DNA from 2 places in the Actinomadura sp. 21ATH genome. Region 1 is predicted to be linked to the other one. Evidence: riboswitches for the same ligand, from Rfam matches in the RefSeq annotation. Region 1 holds a riboswitch; the other holds the start of a gene.
The links. Region 1 has a riboswitch for cyclic di-AMP ahead of ACA361_RS02060 (NlpC/P60 family protein). Riboswitches for the same ligand answer to the same signal wherever they lie in the genome.
Positions count from the first base shown of each region.

Region 2: linked by a shared signal. The riboswitch ahead of ACA361_RS03780 (CHAP domain-containing protein) and the one ahead of ACA361_RS02060 (NlpC/P60 family protein) in region 1 are both predicted to bind cyclic di-AMP.

Region 1 covers NZ_JBGNUR010000001.1:418,577-426,401, reverse strand. The annotation lists gene ACA361_RS02075 (ribonuclease domain-containing protein) at 1-71, opposite strand, end outside; gene ACA361_RS02070 (Mut7-C RNAse domain-containing protein) at 221-1,024, shown strand; gene ACA361_RS02065 ((deoxy)nucleoside triphosphate pyrophosphohydrolase) at 1,048-1,461, shown strand; gene ACA361_RS02060 (NlpC/P60 family protein) at 1,536-2,576, opposite strand; cyclic di-AMP (ydaO/yuaA leader) riboswitch at 2,584-2,725, opposite strand; gene typA (translational GTPase TypA) at 2,917-4,770, shown strand; gene ACA361_RS02050 (FHA domain-containing protein) at 4,839-5,231, opposite strand; gene ACA361_RS02045 (hypothetical protein) at 5,259-5,564, shown strand; gene ACA361_RS02040 (hypothetical protein) at 5,709-6,245, shown strand; gene ACA361_RS02035 (4Fe-4S single cluster domain-containing protein) at 6,182-6,865, opposite strand; gene ACA361_RS02030 (AAA family ATPase) at 6,898-7,825, opposite strand, start outside.
Region 2 covers NZ_JBGNUR010000001.1:765,194-773,018, forward strand. The annotation lists gene ACA361_RS03770 (glycosyltransferase) at 1-516, opposite strand, end outside; gene ACA361_RS03775 (CDP-glycerol glycerophosphotransferase family protein) at 509-3,427, opposite strand; gene ACA361_RS03780 (CHAP domain-containing protein) at 3,657-4,496, opposite strand; cyclic di-AMP (ydaO/yuaA leader) riboswitch at 4,511-4,650, opposite strand; gene ACA361_RS03785 (hypothetical protein) at 4,974-5,153, shown strand; gene ACA361_RS03790 (TetR/AcrR family transcriptional regulator) at 5,306-5,959, opposite strand; gene ACA361_RS03795 (nitroreductase family protein) at 6,173-6,835, shown strand; gene ACA361_RS03800 (SDR family oxidoreductase) at 6,832-7,641, shown strand; gene ACA361_RS03805 (cytochrome P450) at 7,646-7,825, shown strand, end outside.

The sequences.
Region 1 (7,825 bases):
CCGGCGGGGACGAGGAAGGCGGCGGCGACGAACGGGAGCAGGAGCGGCAGCAGATGGCGGGGGAACCTCATGTGACCGAGTGTGCGGGCGCGACCCCGGAACCGGTCAAGGCGGGCGCGGCGGTTTCAGGGGAAGTTGCCGTCCGCGTTACCCGCGCTTCGGCGCCCACGGCCCGGATCAATTCGGTCGACAACGCGGCGCCGCGTGGCATGCTGGCCGCGTGGAGCCCGCGACGACGATCTCGATCGACGACGAACTGCTGATGTTCCTGCCCTCGGCGCGCCGCCGGGCGCGGCAGGAGGTGGCGCACGACGGTACCTCGACGCTGGGGCACATCGTGGAGTCCCTGGGCGTGCCGCTGCCGGAGGCCGGGCGGCTGCTGGTGGACGGTGTCCCGGTCGAGCCCGGGCACCTGCCGGCCGCGGGCGAGGAGGTACGGGTCGAGGCCGTGTCCCGGCCGCAGCACGTACCGCTGGAGCCCGGCCAGACCGCGCCGCGGTTCCTGCTGGACGTCCACCTGGGCACGCTGGCGCGCCGGATGCGGCTGCTCGGCCTGGACACGGCGTACCACAACGACATGGACGACCCCGCGCTGGTCGTCCAGGCGAACGCGGAGCGCCGGGTGCTGCTGACGCAGGACCGCGGGCTGCTGCGGCGCCGGGCGCTGTGGTTCGGCGCGTACGCGCGCGGCTCGCGCCCCGACGACCAGCTGCGCGACCTGCTGGAGCGCTTCGCGCCCGAGCTGTCGCCGTGGACCCGCTGCACCGCCTGCAACGGCGTGCTGGCCGCGGTGGACAAGGAGGAGGTCGAGCGGCAGCTGGCCGACGGCACCCGCCGCAGCTACGACGTGTACGGGCGCTGCACCGACTGCGGCCAGGTCTACTGGCGCGGCGCGCACGGCGGCCATCTGGAGCGGATCGTCGAGGACGCGACGGCCGTGGTGGCGGCGGCGCGGGCGGCCGGCTCTGCGCCCGGTTCCGCGCCCGGCCCGGCCGCCGGATCGGCGCGCAGCGCGGCCTCCTGAGACGCCCGGCCCGCCCGTCCGGCATGATGCCGGGCAGAGAGGGGCTGGTCACGATCAACGTAGTGGTGGGCGCGGCGATCATTTCCGGGGGACGGCTGCTGGCCGCGCAGCGGGCCGAGCCGCCGGCGCTGGCCGGCGGCTGGGAGTTTCCCGGCGGCAAGGTCGATCCCGGCGAGACGGACGAGGACGCCCTCGTCCGCGAGTGCCACGAGGAGCTGGGCGTCAAGATCGCCCTGGCCGAGCGGATCGGCGGCGACTGGCCGCTGGTCCTGGGCGGCGTGCTGCGGGTGTGGACCGCCGCGATCGTCGAGGGCGAGGCGCGCGCGCTGGAGCACCTCGCGCTGCGGTGGCTGGGCCCGGCGGAGCTGTACGACGTGGCGTGGCTCCCCGCGGACCTGCCCATCGTCGAGGCCGTACGGCCGCACCTGAGCGGCTGAGGCCGCGTACGGGCGGCCGGCTGCCGGCGGGGCGCGGGTGGACCGGCGGGCCCGCGCCGGCCCGCCGGCCGGTCTCAGGAGATCCGGTTGGCGCCCGCGTAGTCGGAGCGGTCCGACATCTTCGAGATCTTCACCACATCGCCGGTCTGCGGGGCGTGCAGGTACTTGCCGTCGCTGAGGTAGATCCCCATGTGGTGCAGGCTGGAGCCGAAGTAGACCAGGTCGCCGGACCGCAGCTCGCCCCTGCTCACCTTCCGGCCCTCGCCGTACAGGGCGCCGGTGTAGTGGGGGAGGCCGGGCTTGCCGACCTTCCCGTACGCCCAGACCACCAGGCCGGAGCAGTCGAAGCTGTTCGGTCCCGCGGCGGCCCACACGTACGGGCTGCCGATCTTGGTGAGCGCCTTGCGGGCCATCTTGGCGGGCAGGTCGGAGCCCTTCACGGTGGCCTTGAGCCCGGTCTTGGGGTCCCTGACCCGGGTGGTGGTCAGCTTGTCCAGCTGCCTGACGACCTCGGCGACCTTGGAACGGGCCGTCTCGCGGGCCTGCGCGGCCTTGGTCGCGGCCTGCTGGACCTTGGCGGTCTCGGCCCTGGCGGCGTTCTGCGCCCGGGTGGCCTGGTCGATCTGCGCCTGGAGGCGGTTCACGGCGGCGGCGCGGCTCTGCGCCAGGTACGCGGAGGCCGACAGCCCGGAGGTGTCGGTGCCGGCGCCGTAGAACATGTCCGAGCCGCCCGCCATGTAGTTGGCGGCGGCGAGCCGGCCCAGCTCCTCGCGGGCGGGCGCGGCCTGCTGCTGGAGGCGCGCGGCGGTCTGGGCGGCGGTCCGCTCGGCCCGCTGCGCGGCCTTCAGGTCGACGCGGGTCTTGTTGTACGCCTCGGTCAGCCTCTCGGCCTCGGTGTTCAGCGCGTCCAGGCGCTTGCGCAGCTCGCTCTCGGACGGCTTGGGCTGCGCGGCGGGGGTGGCAGCGGCCCGTACGGCCGGGGGCGCGAGCGTGGGCGCGGCCGCCGGGTGCACGGCGGCCTCCGCGGCGATCGGGGTCAGCGCGCCGAACGCGACGATCGAGGCAGCGGTGAGGGAGGGCACGGCGAAGCCGCGCCGTTCGCGAGCCGGTGACAAACCGGTGAACTCCTCTCCTTGGCCGCCTACCGGGTTAGCTGACGGGTTCGGGCCAGGAGTCGCCCTACGGCGCGCGGGAGTGCGCGCCGATTCACCCCAGGGGGCCTGGGTCCCCGGTTCCCCCGAGGGGGATTCGGCGGTGTCCGGCCGTCGTCCCGGGGGGCGGGACTCGGAACGACCGGATTACGGGAGAGTACAAAGTCCGGGCAAAGTTGGCCAAATAGCAAGATGTGCGGCGCTCGGGAAGACGGGAGCGGGCCGTCGACGTTGTACGGCCAGTAGAATCGAAAGAGTCGCAGTCTGCGGCGGAACCCCACACTCTCACCCAAGGCGAGACCGCATGCCCATCTCCACGCGTGACGACCTCCGGAACGTCGCGATCGTCGCCCACGTCGACCACGGGAAGACGACGCTGGTCGACGCCATGCTCTGGCAGTCCGGGGCGTTCCGCGACAACCAGGACGTGGACGACCGCGTCATGGACTCCGGCGACCTGGAGCGTGAGAAGGGCATCACGATCCTGGCCAAGAACACCGCCGTCCGGCACGCCGGGATGACGATCAACATCATCGACACGCCCGGCCACGCCGACTTCGGCGGCGAGGTCGAGCGCGGCCTGTCCATGGTCGACGGCGTCGTGCTCCTGGTGGACGCCAGCGAGGGCCCGCTCCCGCAGACCCGGTTCGTGCTGCGCAAGGCGCTGGCCGCGAAGCTGCCGGTGATCCTCGTGGTCAACAAGACCGACCGGCCGGACGCCCGCATCGACGAGGTCGTCGACGAGACGTACGAGCTGTTCATGGACCTCGACGCCGAAGAGGACCAGATCGACTTCCCGATCGTCTACGCCTCCGGCCGGGCCGGCCGCGCGTCCCTCGCCAAGCCCGAGAACGGCGGGATGCCCGACAGCGAGGACCTCGAGCCGCTGTTCGACATCATCAAGCAGACGATCCCGGCCCCCTCGTACGACCCCGACGCCCCGCTCCAGGCGCACGTCACCAACCTGGACGCCTCCAGCTACCTCGGCCGGATCGCGCTCTGCCGGGTGCACTCGGGAGTCATCAAGAAGGGCCAGTCCGTCGCCTGGTGCAAGCGCGACGGCAGCGTCGAGCGCGTCCGGATCAGCGAGCTGATGATGACCGAGGCGCTCACCCGCAAGCCCGCCGACGAGGCCGGGCCCGGCGACATCATCGCGCTGGCCGGCATCGACGACATCATGATCGGCGAGACCCTCGCCGACCCCGACGACCCGCGCCCGCTGCCGCTGATCACGGTGGACGAGCCGGCGATCTCGATGACGATCGGCACCAACACCAGCCCGCTCGCCGGCCGCGAGAAGGGCACCAAGGTCACCGCCCGGCTGGTCAAGGACCGCCTGGACCGCGAGCTGATCGGCAACGTCTCGATCCGGGTGCTGCCCACCGAGCGTCCCGACGCCTGGGAGGTCCAGGGCCGCGGCGAGCTGGCGCTGGCCATCCTCGTCGAGAACATGCGCCGCGAGGGCTACGAGCTCACCGTCGGCAAGCCGCAGGTCGTCGCCCGCGAGATCGACGGCAAGAAGCACGAGCCCGTCGAGCGGCTCACCGTCGACCTCCCCGAGGAGCACCTCGGCGCGGTCACGCAGCTCATGGCCGTCCGCAAGGGCCGCATGGAGCACATGACCAACCACGGCACCGGCTGGATCCGGATGGAGTTCCTGGTCCCCGCCCGCGGCCTGATCGGCTTCCGCACCGAGTTCCTCACCGAGACCCGCGGCACCGGGATGGCGCACCACGTCTTCGAGGGCTACGAGCCCTGGTTCGGCGAGCTGCGCACCCGCCCGTCCGGGTCCCTGGTCGCCGACCGCACCGGCGCCGCCACCGCGTACGCGATCACCAACCTCCAGGAGCGCGGGACCTTCTTCGTCGGCCCCACCACGCAGGTGTACGAGGGCATGATCGTCGGCGAGAACTCGCGCTCCGACGACATGGACGTCAACATCTGCAAGGAGAAGCAGAAGACCAACATCCGCTCCTCCACGGCCGAGAGCACCGAGACCCTCACCCCGCCCCGCCTGCTCACCCTTGAGGAGGCCCTGGAGTTCGTCCGCGAGGACGAGTGCGTCGAGGTCACCCCGACCGCCGTACGGCTCCGCAAGGTCGTCCTGGACGCCAAGGAGCGCGAGCGCACCCGCGCCCGCGCCAAGCGCGCGAGCTGACGCCCTGGAAAGCCCGAGGGCCGCTCCGTCGTACGGAGCGGCCCTCGGGCTTTCTGCGGTGCTGCCGCTTACTTCAGCTGGACGGTGCCGGTCACGTCGGCGGCCAGGCGGAGCTGGTCGCCGTCGCGGAGGGGGGCCTCGACGCCGCGCGGGAGGCGCTCGCCGTTGACGAAGGTGCCGTTGGTGGAGCCCTCGTCGCGGACCCAGGCCGTCCCGGACGGGTCGAGCCAGACGGTCGAGTGGCGCCGCGACACGTTGTCGTACTGCGTGAACGTGGCCGCCACCGGCGACTGGCCCGCGTCCCGGCCCAGGACCAGGTGCTGGCCGACCGAGACCTTGAGCTCGCCCGTGGGGAACAGGACCCGCAGCACCGGCGTGCCCTGCTGCGGCAGCGGCCGCAGGCAGGAGTCGCACTGCGCGGCGCTCGGGTTGCTCAGCACGGCCTCGCAGTAGGGGCACATCAGGCCCGTGCTGTCGGGACCCGGACGGTGCTGCCCTTGCTGGTCCTGCGGGAGCAGGGTGGCCTCGCGGCCGTGCGGCGGGGGCTGGAGGCCCTGCTGGGGCGCCTGCCCGTACGGGTTGTCGGCCGGGCCGGGCTGCTGCGGCTGGCCGTACTGGCCGCCGCCCTGCGGCTGCCCCCACTGGTCCTGCTGCGGGGGAGCGCCCCACTGGTCCTGCTGGGGCTGGCCCTGATGCTGCTGGTGCTGCGGCGGCGGGGGCTGGTGCTGGTGCTGGCCGCCTCCGTGCTGCGGCTGCGGTGGCTGCTGCTGCGGCTGGCCCCACTGGTCCGGTGAGGGCGGCGGGGGAGCGCCCCACTGGTTCTGGTCCTGCTGGGGCTGGCCCTGCTGGCCCTGCTGGGGCGAGCCCCACGGGTCGTTCGGGACCGGCGGCTGCTGCTGCGGCTCGCCGTACTGGGGCTGCGGCTGGCCGTACTGGTCATGCTGGCCGCCGCCCTGCTGGTACTGGGGCGGGCCGGGCGGCTGGTGCGGGTTCTGCGCCGGGGGCTGCTGCTGGCCCTGCTGGCCGTACGGGGCGCCGAACTGGGCGTCGCCGCCACCGCCGCCGTACGGGTTGTCGCCCGGGCCGGGTTGCTGCGGCTGGCCGTACTGGCCGCCGCCCTGCTGGTGCTGGCCGCCCTGCTGCTGGTGGTGCTGGGGAGCCTGCTGGTGGCCGCCGTACGGGTCCTGCCCGTACTGGTCCTGCTGCCCGTAGGCGGGCTGCTGGTCCTGGCCGTAGGCGGGCTGCTGCCCGTAGCCCTGCTGGGGGCCGGGCGGGGGCGGAATCCGCGGTGGCTGCTGGTCGTCGTACGCCGGTCCCTGCCGGCGGCCGCCCCCGGCGCGCGCCAGATTGGCCCCGCAGCTCAGGCAGAGCAGATCGCCCTGCTGGAAGGGCTCGTCACAGACAGGGCAATTCAAGGTCGCCATGACACTTCCCCCGCTCGTACCCCGGCGCGCTCCAGCGTCGATGTGAGGTGATCCATGTCACCTCTCCGCGGGATCCCGATGTAGTACACCCGCCTTCCCTCCGGCCCTTCGTCCACGGACACCTGAACTCGGGGCCCTGCGTCCTGTTCTTCCTCAACCTGGTCGGCGCCGCTCAGGGCCCCGTATCTCGCCTGTCCCAGGGGGGACAGTGGTACGACGCGCTGGTTGGCCGACCCCCTCCAGAGTAGAGAGCCGCTCTGGGCGTGTCGCCCCCTCGGGTTGAGCCGATCGATGTACGGCCCCGTGATGACGGCGTCACACGACTCCAGGATCTCGCGCGCCTCCGGGGAACGCGAGAGCCGAGAGTAGACATATCCGCTGTAAACGAGAATGTCCAATGGAATCGTCTCATGGTGGGACTCGTCCCGCCACCTGCGGATACCGCGCACGAGCGCCGCCAGCGCCGCGGGCTGCTGGAACGGTTCACCGCCCGAGATCGTCACCCCCTCCACCGGCCCGGGCAGGCTCTTCAGCCACCCCAGCACCGTCTCCACCGGCACGTTCCTGGCCGGATCCGCGTCCCACGTGTCCCGCGAGAGGCAGCCCTTGCAATGGAGCGTGCAGCCCTGCGTCCAGATACCCGCGCGGACCCCGGGGCCGAGAGTGGTCACCGGATAGTGCGCCTTCGCCAGCAGCAGCCCGGTCACAGCAGGTCCAGATGGACGATGCTGCCCTCCCGCCGGATGCCGGACACGGTGATCCGCTCGTCGGGCACCAGCTCCCGGTCGAACAGCGCCCGGGCGAGGGGGTTCACGAAGTACGACTCCAGCGCCATCCCGATGCCCCGGCCGCCCTTGTCCAGCTCGGCCGTGCACCACTCGCGCAGCGTGTTCAGCGCGTCGCCCTTCACCGCCAGGATGAGCCGGTGCTCGTCGGTCACCCGCCGGCAGATGTTGGCGAACTGGAGATCGAAGATCTTGTTGGCGGCCTCGGTGCCGATGAAGTCGAACACCACGATGTTGTCGCCGAACCGGTTGAGCAGCTCCGGCCGGTTCAGCACCTCGGTGAAGTGGTCGGCGACCGCGCCCTTGATGCGGTGCTCCACCTCGTCGTACGACATCCCCGGCGTGATGTTCTGGATCCGCGGTGCCGGCGGCGACGCCACGTCCGACCGGGCCGTGATGTCGCGGCCCTGCACGTACATCCCCAGGTTCGACGTGAAGATCAGGATCGACTCGGAGAAGTGCACGGTGTTGCCGCGGCCGTCGGTCAGCCGGCCGTCCTCCAGGATCTGCAAGAACTTGTCCAGGATGCGCGGATGCGCCTTCTCGATCTCGTCGAACAGGATCACCCGGAACGGGTCCTCCCGCACCGCGTTGGTCAGCTCGCCGCCCGCCTCGTGCCCCACGTACCCGGGCGGCGACCCGATCAGCCGGTCCCCGGAGCCCTCCCCGGAGAACTCGCTCATGTCGAACCGCAGGTACGCCGACTCGTCCCCGAACACCAGCTCGGTGATCGCCTTCGCCAGCTCCGTCTTGCCCGTACCGGTCGGCCCGGCGAAGAACAGCACCCCCCGCGGCCGGCTCCCGGACCGCGTCGCCTGCGCGCCCGACAGCCCCAGCACCGCCCGC
Region 2 (7,825 bases), 350 kb from region 1:
CGCGTACAGCTCCTTGACCCGGGCGTGGCGGGACGAGCGGCGGCTGGCCTGGTACGACTCGTGGCACATCCCCACCACGCGCAGGCCGCGGGTGCGGGCGAGGCTCACCCACTCCATCGCCCAGACCTGGGCGACGATCACCACGCCGCCGGGCCGGGCCCCGGCGAACAGCTCCGAGAGCCTTTCCGCACCGCGCTGTACGGCCGCCGTGCGCCTGCCGTCTCTCAGCCGCGCCCGGACACCGGCGCGCGCGCGGAGCGTGCGGGGCCGCCACGGCAAGGCGGGCAGCGTCCAGGTCTCATGCAGGTGCGCCACCCGGTACGGGCGCGTCCCCCCGTACGGACTCCCGAAATCGTGCGCCACCGGAGCTCTCCTGATGCCGACGAGGGTCACCCGGTGGCCGCGCCCCGCCATCAGCCGGGCCAGGCCGTGCGCCCACTGCTGGACGCCGCCCAGCTCCTCCACGTTGTTGCACACGATGAAGACGTCCCGTCCCCTGCCGCGAGCGTCAGCCACGGCGCGCCCCCCTTCCGAAGAACCGGTCGACGACCACCGCGGCCGCGCTGCCCTGGTCGTGCTCCCCGTAGCGGTCGGCGAAGGCGTGCCGCGCGTCGGCGTAGTCGTCCCGGACGGCGTCCAGGTCGCCCAGCGCGCCGAACAGGGCGTCCTCGTCCTTGACGACGGGGCCGGGCGCCTGCGCGGCCAGGTCGAAGTAGCCGCCCGCGCTCTCCCGGCCGCCGGGCGCGGGGCCGGGCTCCGGTTCCGGCGTATAGAAGATCATCGGGCGGTCCAGCAGCGCGTAGTCGAACATCACCGACGAGTAGTCCGTGACCAGCGCGTCCGCGAGCAGCAGCAGCGGCGTGACGTCGGCGATGTGGCCCGCCGCCCGGACCGCATGCCGCAGCCCGCGCGGCAGCACGGTCCGGCACAGGTAGTGCGGCCGCACCAGCATGATCTGCGCGCCGCCCAGCTCGGCCGCGAACCGGGCCGCGTCGAACGGCAGCCCCGCCCGCGCCACCGGCCGCCCGCCCGGCCCGCCCCGGAACGTCGGCGCGTACAGGACGACCGCGCGCCCGTCGTCCAGCCCCAGCTCGCGGCGCAGGTCCGCCAGCTCGCGGGCCAGCTCCGGATCGCCATCGGGCCCCCGCACCAGCGGGTCGTTGCGCGGGTAGCCGGCCGGGAGCAGCTCGGCGGCCACCCCCAGGCCGGGCACCAGCGTCCGCTCGTCGTGCGCGGACCGGACGAGGAAGCAGTCGTACCGCTCCACCGCCCGCCGGAACCGCTGCTGCTCCGCGCGCGTGGCGCTCTTCAGCGCCGGCTGGTCGAACCCCATCAGCTTGTACGCCGAACCGTGCCAGGTCTGGACGTACGTCGTCCCCTTCCTCTTGCGCAGCCCGTCCGGGAAGCCCTGGTTGTCGATCCAGAACTCCGCCCGTGCGAGCGCCCGGTAGTAGGCCCACGAGCCGCGCCGTACGAGGGACGCGTCCTTCGGAAAGCCCTCGGGACTCTCCGCGTACGACCAGTAGGCACGCACGGGGACGCCGGAACGCCGCAGCTCCCGGTAGATGTACTTGGGGTTGTCCGAGTACTGCTTGCCCAGATGGCTCTCGAAGACGGCCGTGCCCTTGCGGACGGGGAGCCTGGACAGGACCCGGTTGAAGACGGCGACCTTGGTCTTGCCGGCGGTGAGCCGGCGCCGCAGCGCCGCCTTCAGCGAGCGCGCGGACCGTTCCGTACGGCGCAGGCCCTGCCAGGCCCGCCGGAAGGCGGTGCTGTGGCGCAGGGCGCGGACCGCCGCCTTGAACGGGACGGTAAGCAGCCCGCCGCCCTCCAGGACGAACGACAGGTTGCCGCCCTCCGTCTCGTACGACCTCAGCCGGGTGCCGGCGAGCCGGGTGAGCCGCGGCCGCACCGGCAGCCGCACGCCCGTCACCCCCGAGCCCACTCCCGCTCCCGCGTGCCCGCCCTCCACGCCGATCCGCAGGACGAGCCGGTCGCCGTCCACCCGCATGATCAGCCGGGCGTCCCACAGCGGGTCGACGAGCCCGACCGGCCGGACCCGGCGGGCGGTGTCGAGCGCGGCCCGCCACTCGATCGTGTCGCCGCGATGCGCGAACTCCGCCGGGAACCGCACGGTCCGGCGGGGATGCCGCCGGTCCCGCAGCTCCACCTCGCCGCGCAGCCGGGCGCCGGCGGGGATCCGGCCGAGCGGGTTGGCGACCAGGCCGGACAGCCGCGCGCGGCGGCCGGCGCGGCGCAGCGCGACCGCGGTGGTCGCGGGCCGCAGCTCGGTCAGCGGGCGGGCGTGGATGCCGAGCGCGGTGACGTCGAGGATCTCCCGGCCCTGGCCGTCCCGCAGGTGCCGCTCCCCCCAGTAGACGCGGCCCTCCCGCTCCACCAGCTCGGCGCGCAGCTCCGGGATCTTCTTGCGGGCGAACTCGGCGGCGGCGATCGCGCCCTCAAGATCGCCGCGGCCGACCATGTACGCGGCGATGGCGGGCAGCCGGTTGGAGGCCGCCAGTGCCCCCGGGTCCAGGTCGGCGACGTACGGCCGGGCCAGCTCCAGGAACCGCCGCCGGTAGTCCTCGTCGCGGGATCGCAGGTCGTAGAGGTAGAGGAGCAGGTCGTGGTTGACGAACTTGGCGTCCTTGGCCGCCTTGAGGTCCGCCGCCCCGTGCGCCCGGAACACCCGGTCGATGCGGCGGTGGACCTCCAGCCGGTCGGCGAGGTTGCGCAGCTCCCGGCGGCGGTTGGAGATCGACGGCCGGTCGGCGCGCGCCTCCACGTACCAGGTGTAGACGCGGTGCGGGACGACCGCGATCCGGTCCGCGGCCAGGTACGCCTCGGCCGAGAACAGCAGGTCCTCGTAGTGCAGGTCCTCGACGAAGCGGAGCCCGCGGTCCAGCAGGAAGTCCCGCCGGTAGCACTTGTTGGTCGAGAGCGTGTCGTAGAGCAGGTCGGGATGGTCCAGGACGGAGTCGTGGACGGCCCGGCGCCGGTAGAGCCGCGGGTACCAGGGCGTCTCGCGGGCCTTCGGGCCCAGGTGGGAGCGGACGCACAGGCCCGAGACCAGGTCGGCGCCGGTCTCCTCGGCGGCGGCGACCATGGTGAGGCAGGCGTGCCGGTCCAGGACGTCGTCGCTGTCGAGGAACATCACCCGGTCCCCGCGGGCCAGCTCCACGCCGGTGTTGCGGGGGCGGCCGCAGCCGCCGGAGTTCTCCGGCAGGTGGACGGCCCGGACCCGGCCCGGGTGCGCCGCCGCGAACCGGTCGGCGGCCTCGCCCGTCCCGTCGGTGCTGGCGTCGTCGACGATCACCACCTCGACGCCGCCGAGCGTCTGGCCGAGGGCCGAGCGGACGGCGCGCGGCAGCCGTCCGGCGTCGTTGTAGGCGATCACGACGACACTGACGTCCGGCCGGACCCGCATCCCATCCCCTTTCGCACGCTCCGGGACAGTGATTTCCAGCCAGGTCCATCACCGGGTCGACTCGGGATCAAGCGGACGTCAATATTCACGGATTCTCGCGTTCTGTCCCGGAAAGCTCGGGCGGCCGGTGAACGCGCCGAGGGCGCCCGCACCAGGTGCGGACGCCCTCGGACCAGGGGTTTTCCGGAGTGGCTCAGCGTTTCCGGAGCGGCTCGGTTGCCGGAGAGGCTCAGCTCTTCCGGTAGTCGGGGTAGCCGTAGCCGACGATCTGCGACTTCTGCCGCGTCTTCTCCTTCACGGCGTTGCCGGTGTTGCCCTCGACGGTGTCGACGGTGCCGTCGCCGTTGTCCTTGACGACCAGGCCGACGTGCTCGATCGAGTTGATGCCGCCGCCGTTCCAGGAGAAGAACACCACGGAGCCGGGCTTGGCCTCCTGGCCCCAGCGGCCGGTCTTCTTGAACCACTTGGCGTGCTCGACGGTGTAGGCGTCCCAGCCCATGTTCTTGACGCCGGTCTGCGCGCCGACCCAGGACACGAACATGTTGCACCAGGAGGCGCCGTTGTAGCTGGAGACGTTGCCGCCGTCGCGCGCGGCGGTCAGCTTGGCGTTGTCGGTGCCCACGTACCAGTCGTGGAACTTGGTCTGGCCGCCCTTGCCCTCGGTGATCCCGACCTGCTTCTTGGCGAGGGCGATCACGTCCCGGGCGGTGGCGGACCCGGCGTTGGCGGTGGCCTTCTTGGCCGAGCCGGCCTTCTTCTGGGCGTCGGCGGCCTTGCCGGCGACGGTCCCGGTGGCCTTCCGAGCCTGGCTGCTCACCTGCTCGGGCTGGACGGCGGTGTGGCCGCCCTTGCCGACGCCGGCGACGCCGGCGACGGTCTGGACCTCGGTGCCCGCGGCGCCGGTGGAGGCGGCCGCGCCGACGGCCGAGCCGAGGGCGAGCACGCCCAGGGCGGCGCCGCCGGCCACACCGGCCGCGGCCCGGCCGCGCAGGGCGAGGGTCTGGGTGGTCAGCTCGCTCGCGCGGTCACGAAGGTCGGCGAGCAGAGCGGGAGAGATACGGAACGACACAGCAGGGGTCTCCTGATTTCTTCCATGGCCGCCTACCGGGTTAGCTGTCGGATTCGGACGTGGAAGTCGCCCTACGGTGCGCGCGGAGGCGCACCGATTCACCCCAGATGGTTGGGTCCCCGGCTCCAGGCGCCGTCTTCGGCGCGGAACGGACTCGGCGGTCCGGCGGCCGTCAGGGGCCACCGGCACTGCGATCAGATGGATGGACGGTTCGCGCGGGTTCTATGGTCCGCACACGCGACCGCGGTCGGCGGGATCCGGCCCGGTCGGCTCGGCCCGCCTACCAATGGCGACGCATGGGGTGCATCGCCCAGAGGTGGTCAGAAGGTATCAAACTTCTAGCTCGTGGCAAATCCGGTGCAAAGCACGCGGACACAGGTTCAAAACCACATGACCCCCGCATCTCTTCCCGACATCGGGGAACGATTCGGACTCTCGTGTCGGATCGACCCGTACGCACCGGGAGGGAACGCGGCGATGCTGCCGGATCTGGGGTTGTTGGCGATCACTCTGCTGGGCCTCGCGGGGCTGGCCGTACTGGCCCTCGCGCTCTGCGTGGCCGGGGGCCTGCGGCTGGCCCGCACCCTCGCCGAACGGGTCCCCGTACGGGCCGAAGGGGCCCCGCTCCCGGTGCGCCGCCCGGCGGCCCGGAAGTAGCGTCGGCGAGCGGCCCAATCGGCGGCACCAGGCCCGCTTCACCCGCCTCACCTGCGCCTTCGGCGCCGGTCCAGCGACAAAGGCCACACCAAGGCCGGGTCACGAACGCTCTGAGACCCGCCTCACACCCGCGCGCCCGGGAAAGCGGCGCGTCAGGTCGCGGCGGCGGGCTCGGCGCCGGCGCTCGCGCCCGCGGCGGCCGGGCCCGAGCCCGCGATGGCGCCGGCCAGGACGAGCCGCCCGGCGGTGGTCACCATGGCGACGACCTCGTCCACCGGGGTCCGCAGCGAGGTCAGGCTGACCAGGGCGGCCAGCAGCACATGGCCGATCACGATCTCGACCTGGTCCCGCTCCGGCACCGGGTCGCCGATCGCGGCGGCCAGCCGGTCGCGGAGGGTCATGAACAGCACCAGCCGGTCGTCCTCGACCGACGAGTCCTCGGACGTCACGGCCTGGACGATCGCCGACGTGAGCGGGATCTCCTCGGCCCCGACCCGGATGATCCGCTCCAGCAGCGCGGTGAGCCGCTCGATCGGGGTGTCGCCGACCGCGAGGGCCTCGACGTCGTCGGTGACCTGGTGCACCCAGGCGCCCGCCACCTCGGTGATCAGGTGGTCCTTGGTGGCGAAGTAGCGGTAGACCGTGGCCCTCGCCACACCCGCGCGGTCGGCCACGTCGTGCATGGTCACGGCCGGGTAGCCGCCCTCCAGCGCCAGCAGCCGGGCGGCCTCGACCAGCCGTTCCCGGCGGGCCTGCTGCTCCTTGCTCAGCGTCCGGGTCACGGTGAACCGCGCATCGCCGCTCAACGCGCCTCCTTCGGGGGTGACCGATCGGGTGACGGACGCCATCTTCTCGCACATCCGTTCCCCTCGCGCGCCGGGCTCGGGCGTGCGGGCGCGCGGGGTCTTGTCCGGCCCGCCGCCCGCGGGCGAGGATGCATCGGGTAGATCATTCTTCGCCCTATCGCTTGCTTGGTTCGTGACGTTAGTCTAGACACCAGTCTCCGATCGGAGCCGCCGATGGACCTGCACGAGGCCCTCTACACCACCCGCGCGATGCGCCGGGTCCGCCCCGACCCGGTGCCGCTGGAGGTCCAGCGCCGCATCATGGACGCCGCCGTGCGGGCGCCCAGCGGCGGGAACGCCCAGGACTGGCGGTTCCTGCTGGTGGACGACCCCGAGGTGAAGGGCCGGATCGGGCCGCTCTACCGCGACTCCATCGACCAGCTCTGGAAGACCGTCTACAAGGACCGGCTGGACGCCGCCAACGCCGACCCCGACGACCCGGGCAGCGCCCAGATGCTGCGCGTCCAGCGGTCGGCGCAGTGGCTCGCCGACCACTTCGAGGAAGTACCGCTGTTCCTCTTCGCCTTCACCCGGTTCGACCCGAACGGCGGCTCGATCTTCCCCGCCGTCTGGAGCGCGCAGCTGGCCGCGCGGGCCGAGGGCGTCGGCAGCTCCCTCACCTCCGTCCTGGGCTTCTTCCACCCGGACGAGACGTACGACATCCTCGGCGTCCCCAAGGACGAGCACTGGACCATGGCCTGTTGCGTCTCCTTCGGCTACCCCACCGGCCGGTGGGGCGTGGCCGCCCGCCGCCCCGCGCACGAGGTCACCCACCGCAACGCGTGGGGCGCCCCGGCCGGATTCGAGACCCCCGAACCACTCTGGAGCCCCGAATGACGCTCGAAGGCACGTCCGCGCTGGTCACCGGCGGCGGCAGCGGGATCGGCCTGGCCTGCGCCCGGCGGCTGGCGGCCGACGGCGCCGCCGTGACCATCTGCGGCCGTACGGCCGAGCGGCTGGAGGCCGCCGCCAAGGAGATCGGCTGCGGGTGGGCGGTGGCGGACGTCACCGACGAGGAGCAGATCGCCGCGGCGCTCCGTACCGCCGCCGGGGCCGGGCCGCTGCGCGCCGTGGTCCACTCCGCCGGCGGCACCAGCTCGATCGGCCCGGTCCCCCAGCTCGACACCGCCGCCTGGCGGGACACGATGGACCTGAACGCGACCGGCACCATGCTCACCCTCAAGCACGCGGTGCGGCACATGTCCCGTACCGGCGGCGGCGCGTTCGTGGCGATCTCGTCGATCGCCTCGTCCAACACGCACCGCTGGTTCGGCGCGTACGGGGTGTCCAAGGCGGCGGTCGACCACCTGGTGAAGCTGGCCGCCGACGAGCTGGGCGGGATCGGGATCCGGGTGAACGGGATCCGCCCCGGCCTGGTGCGCACCGAGCTGGTCGCCGGGTTCACCGAGCCGGGCCCGGTCCTGGACGACTACCTGGCGTGCATGCCGCTGGAACGGGTCGGCGAGCCGGAGGACATCGCCGAGGCGGCGCGGTTCCTGGTGGGGCCCGAGTCGTCCTGGATCACCGGCCAGGTCATCAACGTGGACGGCGGCCACCATCTGCGCCGCGGGCCCGATTTCCGGGCCGCGTTCGAGCCGATGTTCGGCGCCGACGCGCTCAGAGGTGTCAGCACGGAGGAGTGAGGCGATGCGCACGACCGTGGACCTGCTGGACGGCGAGATGTACGCGGGCGACCCCTGGCGGGTGTACGCCGAGCTGCGGGCCGAGGCGCCCGTCTACCACGACGAGGCGAACGGGCTGTGGGGGATCGCGCGGCACGCGGACGTCTTCGCGATCGAGCGCGACCCGAAGCTGTGGACGAGTTCC